3 regions of the Thalassotalea piscium genome follow, and region 1 is predicted to be linked to each of the others. Evidence: predicted binding sites of a transcription regulator. Region 1 holds the regulator's gene; each other region holds the start of a gene.
What was found. Region 1 encodes sigma-54, which starts transcription at its own class of promoters, with help from an activator protein. Its sites were predicted from a motif close to GTTGGCACGNNNNTNGNNT; they were not measured.
Positions count from the first base shown of each region.

Region 1 (4,266 bases):
AAACACTTTACACTTTGCTACAGGCGCTAGTGTATGACACGGTTAACCGGCTTCGCCATCTGTTTTTTTATTCTAGCATTAGCTGCGTATGGCGTTGTTGACTGGCTTCAGTCAAAAACAAAAACAGAACAAGTGATCACTAATGAAATGACACCAGACTTTATTGCTGAGACCTTAAATAGTGACATATATAATGCTCAAGGTGAGCTAACATATATTATCGATGCGCAGCGTATGGAGCATTACGCAAACTTATCTGTAACCCACTTTGAATTTCCACAGTACACCCTTTTTACAAAAAATAGTGAAACACCTTGGAAACTAAAAGCTAATGAAGGGACTCTATATAGTAATAATCGCGTACGGCTACAAAATCGCGTAACATTAACGGCAACAGATCAATCAAGCTTAATACAAGAAATTCATGGTCGGTATTTAGAGTTAGATCTTAATACTAATATTATTAGTTCTGAGCAAACTATTATGATTGAAGGGAAAGACTTCACCATATATGGTTCAGGACTAATTGTAGACTTAAATACAAAACAAATGACGTTGACTGAACATGTACAAACCATTTTTAAAAGTATTAAAAACTAGCCTTATTATAGTAGGCATGAGCTCAGCATTAGTTTCGACAAGTTATGCTGACAAATTAGACTTAAAAAAAGAAATTAATATCGATGCTTCTCGACAGGCTGCTGATTTAAAAAATAAAATATTTAGCTATATCGATAATGTTGTGATCACTCAAGGCACGTTACGGATCAAAGCTGATTTAGTACAGGTGATCACTGACACCGAAACCGACGAAAAAACATATATAGCCAAAGGCAATCCTGCAACCTTTTCTCAAAAGCTTGATGACGGTACGCCCATATACTTACAAGCTAATGAAATTAAATATCAGCCTAGCCAAAATATCGTAGTAATTTCTGGTAACGCAGAATTGCGCCAAGAAGGAAGCAAAGTCAGTGGCAGTATAATTACTTACAATTTTGTCACGGAACAAGTCAGTGCCGATAGCGATGCGGATAGTGATGAAAATAATCGAGTAAAAACTGTATTACAACCCAAAGCGTTGGATAAAAATTAACTTATGGAAATATCAACTCTTTGTGCCACAAGCTTAGCGAAAGCTTATAAAGGCCGTAAAGTAGTAAAAAATGTAAGCTTGCAGGTTCAAGAAGGGCAAATTGTCGGTTTACTTGGACCAAATGGCGCAGGTAAAACAACATCGTTTTACATGATTGTAGGGTTAGTGCCTAATGATAGTGGCAGTATAATACTCAACGATGAAGATATCACCTTACTCCCTATGCACGAACGCGCACGAAAAGGTATTGGTTATTTACCTCAAGAGGCCTCAATCTTTCGAAAACTCACTGTACACGACAATATAATGGCCATTTTACAAACACGAAAAGAACTTTCTGAGATTGAACGTCAAGAAAAGCTTGAACATTTATTAGAAGAGTTCAATATTAACCACATAAAAGACAATTTAGGTATGAGTCTTTCAGGTGGCGAGCGGCGTCGTGTAGAAATTGCCCGTGCCTTGGCTGCTGATCCTAAGTTTATTTTACTTGATGAGCCTTTTGCAGGCGTTGACCCTATTTCAGTAGGAGACATTAAAAAAATTATTCTACACTTAAAACAACGAGGCATTGGTATATTAATTACAGACCATAATGTACGTGAAACTTTAGATGTATGTGAACACGCTTATATTGTAAGTCATGGCGAATTGATCGCAGAAGGGGATTCAAATCAAATACTGGCCAACCAAACAGTAAGAGATGTATACCTTGGTGAGCAATTCACGCTATAGTATATTCAAACTATAGTATTAGTTAATGCGATAAACGTTATTAATAATTAAAGGAACATAAGTATTTCGATGCGCCCTAGTCTGCAGCTCCGAATTGGACAACAACTTACAATGACTCCACAGTTGCAACAAGCAATAAGATTGTTGCAACTGTCGACCTTGGATCTTCAACAAGAAATACAAGAAGCGTTAGACAGTAATCCATTATTAGAAGTTGATGAATCTTCAAATTCAGATCAGGAAAGTAGTACAGATAATTTCGATGATGCTTTTTCTGCCTCTACAACTGAAACAAGTACGACTGATAATAATGATGGCAGTGAAGACTCTACACCAACGATAGACGAAATATCCACTACTGAGGCAATGGACAAAAACGAGATCCCTGAAGAATTAAATATAGACACAACATGGGATGAAAGTTTTAGTGCCGGTGTATCAAATACAGGCGTAGGTGTTGCGAGCGAAGATTACACATATCAGGGCGAAACTGTCGATTCAATTCAAGACCACCTGCGTTGGCAAATGGACTTAACTCCCTTCTCTGATACAGACCGCGCGATTGCCACAGCGATCATAGATGCTATTGATGACGCTGGCTATTTAACTGTTTCAGCTGAAGAAATATTAGAAAGTGTAGGCGCTGACGATCTAGAGCTAGATGAAGTAGAAGCCGTTATTAAACGGATTAATATGTTCGACCCTATAGGTGTAGGTGCACGTAGCATTTCTGATTGTTTAATTATTCAGCTTAATCAATTTGACAAATCAACACCCTGGCTAGAAGAAAGCAAATTAGTATTACGCGAGCATATCGATTTACTTGGTAGTCGTGATTATCGACAATTAATGCGTAAAACTCGCTTAAAAGAAGATCAGCTCCGTGAGGTTATCCGCTTAATTCAAACATTAGATCCTCGCCCCGGTGACAGTGTCATTAAAGGTGAAGACCAATACGTTATTCCTGATGTTTCCGTTGAGAAAAAAAATGGTCGTTGGGTTGTTGAGCTCAATCCTGATACTGCGCCTAAATTGTCAGTAAACCAGCAATATGCCTCAATGGCACGCTCTATGAAGTCCTCAACTGATAGCCAATTTATTAGATCAAACTTGCAAGAAGCCAAATGGTTTATTAAAAGTTTAGAGAGCCGCAACGACACGTTATTAAAAGTGTCTAACTGTATCGTGCAGCGCCAGCAAGGCTTTTTTGAACATGGACCTGAAGCGATGCGCCCCATGGTGCTAAACGATGTTGCAGAAGCTGTAGATATGCATGAATCTACAATTTCTCGCGTAACAACACAAAAATATATGCACACTCCTCGAGGCATATTTGAACTTAAGTTTTTCTTCTCTAGCCATGTAAGTACCGAAAACGGTGGCGAGTGCTCATCAACTGCAATTAGAGCATTGATTAAAAAACTTGTGGCTGCAGAAATACCAGCTAAACCGCTAAGTGACAGCAAAATGGCTGAACTACTCGCAGAGCAGGGTATTAATGTTGCACGAAGAACAATTGCAAAATACCGAGAGTCTTTATCTATTCCCCCTTCTAATCAACGTAAAAGTTTACTTTAAGTAAACGCAACAATAAGGATTGAATGTTATGCAAATTAATCTTACAGGTCATCATGTTGAAATTACCGAGGCATTACGTGAAAGCGTAAATACAAAATTCGCAAAATTAGAAAGACATTTTGATCAAATTCATAATGTTTACGTGGTGTTAACAGTAGAAAAGAATAGTCAAATAGCGGAGGCAACCGTTAACCTTAGCGGAACAGAAGTACATGCTAAAGCCGATAACGCGGATATGTATACTTCAATAGATCGACTCGTCGATAAACTAGATCGCCAAATATTAAAATATAAAGGCAAAATAACTCAACATTAACGCTATAAAATATAGCTAAGTAAACCGGTATCATGAAGTTACTTGAACTACTTAGCTTGAACTGCACTTTATGTGCAGTTCAAGCCACAAGTAAAAAGCGAATACTAGAAGTTATCTGTGATGCAGCTTCTAACGAACTTAACGACTCATCAACTTATGAATTATTAACAAGTTTGATGGCACGAGAAAAAATGGGTTCAACAGGGATAGGTAATGGTATAGCCATTCCTCACGGCCGATTAACTAATTCAAACAAAACTGTCGCAATAGTTGCCACTAGTGAACAACCGATAGAGTTCGACGCGATAGATAATAGACCTGTTGATATTTTTATTGCATTATTTGTTCCTGAGCAACAATGCGAAGAACATTTAGTGACATTACAAAATATCGCAGAGCTGTTTACCGACAAACAGCTTTGCAAACAAATTCGAAAGAGTACTACTGCGCAAGAAATGTTTGATTTAATTAAACAAGCCAGTTAATTTTTTAACACTATAGCCATTGATAGATAAACACTATTATTGGCTACACATTTTGC
Region 1 is NZ_AP027362.1:589,947-594,212, reverse strand. Features, by position in the region: gene kdsC (3-deoxy-manno-octulosonate-8-phosphatase KdsC) at 1-37, shown strand, start outside; gene lptC (LPS export ABC transporter periplasmic protein LptC) at 34-600, shown strand; gene lptA (lipopolysaccharide transport periplasmic protein LptA) at 617-1,096, shown strand; gene lptB (LPS export ABC transporter ATP-binding protein) at 1,106-1,831, shown strand; gene QUD79_RS02520 (RNA polymerase factor sigma-54) at 1,901-3,409, shown strand; gene hpf (ribosome hibernation promoting factor) at 3,438-3,725, shown strand; gene ptsN (PTS IIA-like nitrogen regulatory protein PtsN) at 3,758-4,210, shown strand.

Region 2 (4,266 bases), 1.7 Mb from region 1:
ATTTTCCTCCCTATTAAAATTACAGATTTAGAGGCCATGTAATGATTCAAACTGGCTGCTGCTTTAACTATCAAAAAGCTTCGCAAGCGAGCAATAGTGAATATTTATTATTATTGCTCGCTCTAATTCTCGCCATTACTGTACTTATACCAGTTTCATTAATTAAGTGATCTATTTTATACGCAGTGAAAACAGTCAAATACAAGGCATTTATTTTCATAACTAGTTGTTCAGGGCAATAATGCTCCTGCATTACCCACATAAGCTACATCCTTGTAGCGATAATTATAAAATAAATAACGCAGTAGTTGACTGTTTTAGCCAGTAGAAATGTTCACATAATTAGTGAGATTGGTATTACTTAACCGTTAGTAATGACAAGTATTTTTCTAATGCTTGTGGGTCACCATAGTTAGTACGACATACACTCTTTTGGTATTGATAAGTAAAGAGGTTAAACCAAGCAGTTAAACGTTGTGAAGTATCATGCTCACCAGCAAGGGCTAAAATATGCGCGGCTACTTCAGCCGTTGCTAATTGGTTTGGATTGATCGCTTTTCTAATTTGATATTGAGACGTTTTATCTTCAATCGCTAACGTATTCAAATCAATCGATAATACCGGCAAGTGACTTAAATAAGGACTTTTACGAAACATTTTTTTAGCTTCACGCCAGCTACCATCAAGCATTATAAATAAGGGTTTTTTATCACTAGTCAACACTGGCACATTATTAATAATTTGTAGGCTTGGCGTTGCATATTCTTGTGGAAATATCACAAAAGGCTGCCATTTTTTGTCGTTTAATATGGCTAATAATGACGACTCAACTTCAGTTCTAGACCATAAAAACGCAAAGCAATTGGGAATAACATCTGCAATTAACCTACCCGTATTACTCGGTTTTAATACCTCAGTGTCGTACATTAGTAACAAAAAACCTGCTTGGCAATCGGTTTGCTCGCGCCACTGGCAAATACAATTGGTTGAGGCTAAACGACAAATTTCACAACGTTCAACACGAAAACCTCTGGCTTTAAATGGTTTAGTAGAAATTTCTTTTCGTTTTAAATAGAGTTGATGAACTGAATGCATTAGAAGCTTAACTGAGAAAAAGTCAGCTATGATTATACAACAATTCTACTTTAGCCGGCTATTTAAAAACTTACAGGTATAAAAAAGGGCATAGTTTTATGCCCAAAAGAGAAAATATAAATTAAGTAACCTGAGTTATGTCGCGCTTTTAGCTTTCTCGTTTACCGTAATAAAGTTTGTTTTCGATAACGCTTTAATACTCGACTTTAGCTGCTCTTCAATAGTATCAATGTCAATAATTGAACCACACAATGCATCGGCACTTTGCTCTATACGTTTGCCACGAGATTCCATTTCATACTCAATGGTTTCACCAAATTTTTCCATACGCGTTTCAAATGCACCTTCATTACCACCAGAAAACAGTAACTCTTGTCCAATAGCAACAAGCAAAGCTCCCATTGAATTCTGAATTGTTTTCTCGAGTAATACTTCTATGCGTTGTTCAAACTCTTCACCAAAAAACTCATCACCATCAAAACCATCTTCGTCAAACTTAATCGGTGAATTACCATCAAACTTCATTTGAATGTCAGAACGAATTTTACCTAACTCTGTTGTTAGCTCTTGGCCTAAGTTATTGCCTTCACCTAATAATTCATTAAGCGCCAAGTTTACACCATCAACAGCAAGGTCTAACGCATCTTCAGCAATGGTTTTCACTTGTGGAACAACTGCCCTAATATTTTCAGCGTATTGTGTTATTAGTGCTTGTTGGTCGCCGTTTAACGAAACGATTTCACCATCAATATAAAGCTGATTATTAGTGATTTTGTATAATGGTTTTTTATTTTTTGTAAATTCTAAGCTATCAACTGTAATGTTAATACCACCATCTAATTCAACATCGCATGAATCAGTTGAGTAAGACGAATTATGAGCAAGAGCAGAGGTTGATGCCAGTATAATTGAAGCCGCTAACAATGTTTTCATCTGAGTACCTTATTTATTTTAATAACTAAGCTATTTGTAATCATTTAAATAGCTGAACTAGCCATATACTATCAATTGTTGTACCAACTTATAAAGTACAACCTTTTCAATAGGTTGGAGATAACAAGAAAAAACAACAAGTATAACTAACAATTATTTTAGTTTAAATTACGAAAATATAGTGATTTTAGCCATCAGCTAGATACAGAAATAGTAAACAGTAATTTTGTGCGGGGTGTATAGTCTATCGTTGAGTTGAGTTGATATGTTTATTTTGGGCATTAAAAAAGGGTAAGAACTAATCTTACCCTTTCGTATTTTAACTTACTATAAATAGCGTATTAAAATTATAAAGCGACGATATTTTCCGCTTGAGGACCTTTTTGGCCTTGAGTTACTGTGAACTCAACTTTTTGACCTTCTGCTAACGTTTTGAAACCGTCACCAGAAATTGCACTGAAATGTGCGAAAACGTCAGGACCAGATTCTTGCTCGATGAAGCCAAAACCTTTAGATTCGTTAAACCATTTTACTGTACCAGTAGTTTTATCAGACATAATATTTATCCTAAAAAATTAAAAATTGTTACTTTACAAAATTGCAAAGCGGTAGTGCAGGAAGTGTTACTATGACTTATTAAACGGGACGAGCTACTACAAATAACGCGGTACGGTGTATATAAATATAGGTCTTACTTTCTAGCTAAGGGCATTCTAACCACTATTAATTTAGAGTCAAGCTATTTCGCCTAAACAGTTTTCAATGTATCTATTTTTGATTAACTTTAACGGTATTGTTTGTGTCTCGACTCGATTTAATTAACAAGTCTCCGCAAGGGTAATTATCAGACTTTGCTAAACGATCGTATAACACTACATTAACGGTTGCTGCCAAGTTCATACAGCCAACAGTAGGTATGTAGACTACATGATCTGCCTTATTTATAACCTCTTGACTAATTGTGCTATCTTCAGCGCCAAAAACGTAGATAGCATTTTCAGGGTGATTAAACTCTGGCAAGGCTGTTGCACCTTCGACTAACTCTACACAAACCAGTTTTGCGCTATTTAAGGGAATCGATAAGATACTTGATACTGCTGTTAATGGAATATGTAGATTGGCATTTTTAGTATCAGTATTATACTTAGCAGCTCGTTCGTAACGCTGACCAGTATAATAAATTTCATTAGCTTGGTAGCATCCTGCTGCCCTTATCACAGCACCAACATTAGTTGGGCTTTTAGGGTTGGTTAACGCAATTTTCACACTTGGTTTTGTCATGTTTTGTTTGATCTTAGTTGCTTGTATCTGTTTATTTTCTTTTTTTATTTAGCGTTATACAAGCATAACCTTTGAGTAACGTTATTTTAATTGAGTTTATCTACAAAAAATTTCGAGCCTTAACGCTTAAGGAATAATATCGTAACTGAATATCGAATAAGCATATCTACTTGGCTTTTATTCGATAATACGTATACTAACGCGCTTTAATTTAATTAAATTTAATTGTAGTAATATTATGATCCAGTCTATTAATAAAACATTTAGTTCACTTGCGTTAGCCGTAGTTATGTTTAGTGGTACAGTTCAAGCTTCTATTGTTGAGTTCAATACCTCACATGGCAGTTTCAAAGTGAATTTACATGACAAAACCACCCCACTAACTGTTGCTAACTTTTTACAATATATTACTAGCGAGCGTTACAACAACACTATTATACACCGCTCAGAAACCAATTTTGTTGTACAAGGTGGAGGGTTTGCCTTTAATGATGCACTACCATTAAAAGGAATTGAAACATTTACTTCAGTAAAAAATGAACCTGTTTATTCAAATGTTCGTGGCACTATTGCCATGGCAAAGCAAGCCAACAACCCTAATAGTGCTACCAGCCAATGGTTTGTCAGTTTAAATGACAACAGTGCAAACTTAGATGTGCAAAATAGTGGTTTTACCGTTTTTGGTGAAGTTATCGAAGATGGAATGGAGGTATTCGATGCTATTGCGAGTTTGCCTCGTTGCAATCAAACCCCAACTGAAAGTGGCTTTAAAATAGATAATGTTCCTGTAAACAATAATGAAGCGACTAGCTGTGAAACACCTGGCGCTGATAATTTTGTCACTATCTATAACGTAACAGTATTAAATGATGACGATAATACTGACAACACCTTAAATTCAGTTAAAAACACCTTAATCAACAAGTCACCAGAGCCTGAAAAAGAATCAGATAGCAG
Region 2 is NZ_AP027362.1:2,749,165-2,753,430, forward strand. Features, by position in the region: gene QUD79_RS12080 (hypothetical protein) at 71-262, opposite strand; gene QUD79_RS12085 (tRNA-uridine aminocarboxypropyltransferase) at 358-1,095, opposite strand; gene QUD79_RS12090 (DUF2884 family protein) at 1,231-2,028, opposite strand; gene QUD79_RS12095 (cold-shock protein) at 2,376-2,585, opposite strand; gene QUD79_RS12100 (RNA methyltransferase) at 2,797-3,309, opposite strand; gene QUD79_RS12105 (peptidylprolyl isomerase) at 3,548-4,266, shown strand, end outside.
Region 2: QUD79_RS12090 (DUF2884 family protein) is a predicted target of sigma-54. The motif match lies at 2,098-2,116, and genes of this name have one in related genera.

Region 3 (4,266 bases), 1.1 Mb from region 1:
AAAGTTTATTAGCCTTTAGAAGTAACTCAATCTCAATTAATTTTATATTCTTAGTAATTATATCGGCACTAGTAGCAAGCTTTTCTCTATTATTGTCAATAAAATCTAATCCTGCTGTAATATTGTTGTTTTCAACTAACAAGGTTAAATATTGTAAATGGTATTCGTAAAGCGATTTTTTATTATAACTCAGCTTTACTAATTGACTTATATAATGGAACTGCATGCTTTGATTTAATGACTTTTCTTCAATCCAAGCCAAATAGCGTAAAGCTAATTCATTATTGGGTGACAATGATAACGACTGAGTTAACCACAACTTTGCATTTTTGATGTCTTCAATAAGTAAGTAGCTAACCCCTAACTTTGCCATGATATCTGGCGATTGCTTCGACGACAACACGCGTTGAAATGCATTTATAGCTTGAGGGATTTTTTTTTCTTCCAGTAATATATTACCTGAAATATCTAATGCAGTAATATCATAAGGATTTTGAGTTAATAAATAGGCGAGAGCTTTTTTAGCTTCATCTAATTCACCGTTTTGCATTAAAAACATAACATTTTGATATTGTTGGCCGTACTGCTGATTACTCATCGAAAAAATATAGTGAGTGTTAGCTAACTCTGTTTCTGAATGAGTAATTATGGAAGCGAAAATACTGGTTGGTATAAGTGCTAATAATATCAAAAATGCTTTAAACATTTATTTCTCCAAGCTGAATTCGTAATTTAATTCAGCATTTTTCGTTGTTGAATTAAACCACATTAAACAATAAACCTGCTTATTAATTAGGTCTTTAACCAAATTTTCGCTTGATGAGCTTTTAGGTAAATCGACCAAATAAGTCATACCGTTATCATCATGGTAATGCAAATTAAAATCAAGCGGCTCGCTGGATTTATAGCGATAGTTTATTACTGTTTCAGTATCAAGGAAAAAGCACTCTTCGTGAGGCGAATCGGCAGGTACATCAACATTTATTTGTTCAAATGCTGGTGTGTTTAATGATACTAAAAGAGCAAGAAGTGTAATTTTAATAGAGTTTTTCATAAAATAAAGCCCTATCGAAGATGATAGGGCTCCTATAATTAATTAGTTAAAAATTAATATAAATAAATGACTTATTTAGCTTTTCTTGTGCGCATTAATAATGCTGTTGCTAGGCCGAACAATAAAATTGTTGAAGGCTCTGGTACTGAAGTCGTTGGTGCATTAGTTAAATTAAAAGTAATTGAACCAAACCCATTTAACGCACCATCGCTTGCGCCAATATTCGCAATATATTGACCAACATTTAATCCAGTGGTGTCAAATGAAAACGCCTGCGTTAAGGTGTCAAAGGTAAAGTTAGACATATTGATGCCAGCGCCAATTAATGACTGAACAAACCAATTCAGTGTGTTACCTTCAGGATCTGCACCAACAAGTGTACCGCTCAATGTATCACCTACTAAACCATCAATAACCATATCAACAATGTTAGGTGCTAAGTTTGATGCTGATGTAACTACGTCAAATACCCAATCAAATTGAGTAAAACTGCCATCAGCTGCTTTTATATTGCCACTAAACGCATAGTCTGCACCATCATTAGAGGTATTTTGACCATATGTTGAAGTAGATGCTGCTGGAATATGCATTGCGCCTGTTACAGGGTCTACTGTAAAACCAGGAGGTTGTGTATTAATGAATGTGTTTAATGCTTGGTCATAAGTTAAGCCAACACCCACAGCATTTAAGTTTTGGTTATAATCAGTACCTGCAACGACTTCATTTGAAACAGAAGCAAAGTCAAATAATATCGGGGCATTTGCTGTAGAGCCATCCCAATAAATAGCGCCCTCTACATCAAAGTCATTTTCAGCAAAGTTAATACCGCCACCAACACGACAACAAGATGTATAATTGTAAGTATATAAACCAGCACCGGGTAGCTGAAGTGTGCCAGTTGTTGTAGCAACATCGAAACGTGCGTCAGATGTGTTTATTGTGCCGTTAGTGTAAATGTTTCCAGCGCTAGAGCTGTAGGTGTACGATGAGTCCGCAGTGCCTTTACGCCAGAATGATGTTTGAGAAATTGTTAATAACCCGTTAGCATCCACTGAAGCATTGGCAGCACCACCACGAAAATGTGATGCATTGGCTACGCTTGAAGCTAAAGCGATGCCAAATATTAATAATAATGTGAGTTGTTTTTTCATTAGTTAGATTCCTAGTTTCTACTTTTTAATTATCTACGCTTTAATTAATTTCATTTAAAGCAAAGCGCGTTTCTTGCCAAAATAATACATGTAAGCTGATAAAGCAAAAAGCATTCCAATATTTAATTTCTAATATTATCAACTGTTTGCGTGGGGTTGTTAGAGTTGTTGTAAATAAAGTGTAAAATAAACTGACACTAGTGGTCGTGCAGTTGTACTGCTTGTTTTATTTAATTCTTTTTGCATAGTATAATTTTAATTATTTTTGAATACTTCAATTTTAATTAATCATTAACAAATGTAGAATGTGGATCAATTTATTAAGTTTTATGCTCTTGTTAAAAAAGTTATTTTATTTTGCGGTTTCTATAGTAATTATTTTATTGCTAGCGTTGTCGATCTCATCAAATCAAATAAACACCTCATTTATTGGGCTAGAAATTAATATAAAAAGCGCTACTGTTCAATCATTAACCCATGCATCAACTCACGTATTAAATGATATTTCAGTCATAAACATTATTGACTCAGCTTTGAGTGTTGGCGCAATTACTGGCGTTAATCAAGCCGCTAACTTTAATCATTCTGTGCAATTGCTTATAGAGTATTTATTTATAGCCTTACTTACTCTATTTATTGTGGTGGTAAATTATCGACATTTTAAGTTGGCAATAGCCCTTCCTCCTTGGTATTTACTCCTAAAGCACCATTCGCGGCTATCTATTTCTGGTTGGAAAATCACTAATCTGCAGTACCAATTTAAATTAACGTATCCTCATTAATTCTATTATTTATTGTATTTACGTCTGCTGACATTTCCTCAGTAGAGTTATTTGTTTAATTGATAGGAACCAGTAATGAAAATTATTAGTATAGCGATAATAGCAGTGCTTATTTTAAGTAGTGTTACTAAAAGAACTTACGCATTTGATACCGTTAAACTTCTGCCAGATTTTGTAGAACAGCACATAAGAGAAAGCATTTTTGGCGTTATTAATATTTTAGAACAAGGATATATATACCCTGAGAGGTCTAAATTAATAGCGGAGAAACTAAAGCATAAGCTCGCCTCTAATGGGTTTGATCAAATAGATGACTTAGATAAATTTGTTACTTATTTAAGTGTATTTATGCGTGAAGTAAGCGGTGACGGTTATTTGAATGTGGTCAAAACTCAGCCTTATATTGACGGAGGCCAAGCACTTACGAGTAACGCTAACCAATTGAACTTACAGTACGTAGAAAACTTTGGCTTTGAACATATAGAAATACTGTCAGGGAATATAGGGTATTTGAAGTTAAAGCACTTCTACCAACATCCAAATGCAGAATTACAAGCAGCGCGTGCTTTTAACTATCTATCTGGGACAGATGCAATAATTATTGATTTGCGTGATGTAGAGGGTAATTCGATATCTCTTGCGCAGTATTTGATGAGTTACTTTGTCGAGCATAAGACCATATTGAGTAACGTTATGTACGATCGACAAAAAAAGACCAAAACGTTAACTGCGATAGAGTTAGCTTCTAATGCTTTAGGCGCTAAGACTTCGGGTAATAGACACTTTAAAGATAATTACCCAATATATATTCTTACATCAGCTTTTGTTTCTGGTACAGGAGAATTTTTTAGTTACACACTAAAACATTTAGATAAAGCCGTTATTGTAGGTGAGCAAACCATGGGCGTTGCACTTATATCTAAACAACAGAAGGTTAATGAATTTATTAGCATCAGTATGCCAATTGCTATTCCTATACATCCTAAAACTAACACAAATTGGGAAAGACATGGCGTGATCCCTGACTTTACGGTTGAAGCAGAGCATAGCTTTGACCTTGCTTATAAGTTAGCTAAAGAGTATTTACAAGTATTATAAGCACTTTGGTTATTACTTTACATTAAAGTGAATGGTTATAAATGGCTAGACCAAGAAATATCTTGATCTAGTTTTTAGTGTTAATCGTTAATTTTTACAATTTATACCTCTACTTTAAAAATTCGATAACTCTTAATCTACAGAGCTTAAAGCATCTCTTAATTGGTTCAATGCGTTTACA
Region 3 is NZ_AP027362.1:3,422,801-3,427,066, reverse strand. Features, by position in the region: gene QUD79_RS15255 (tetratricopeptide repeat protein) at 1-706, opposite strand, end outside; gene QUD79_RS15250 (hypothetical protein) at 707-1,054, opposite strand; gene QUD79_RS15245 (PEP-CTERM sorting domain-containing protein) at 1,126-2,205, opposite strand; gene QUD79_RS15240 (hypothetical protein) at 2,541-2,987, shown strand; gene QUD79_RS15235 (S41 family peptidase) at 3,063-4,085, shown strand; gene QUD79_RS15230 (hypothetical protein) at 4,218-4,266, opposite strand, start outside.
Region 3: QUD79_RS15245 (PEP-CTERM sorting domain-containing protein) is a predicted target of sigma-54. The motif match lies at 2,268-2,286, and genes of this name have one in related genera.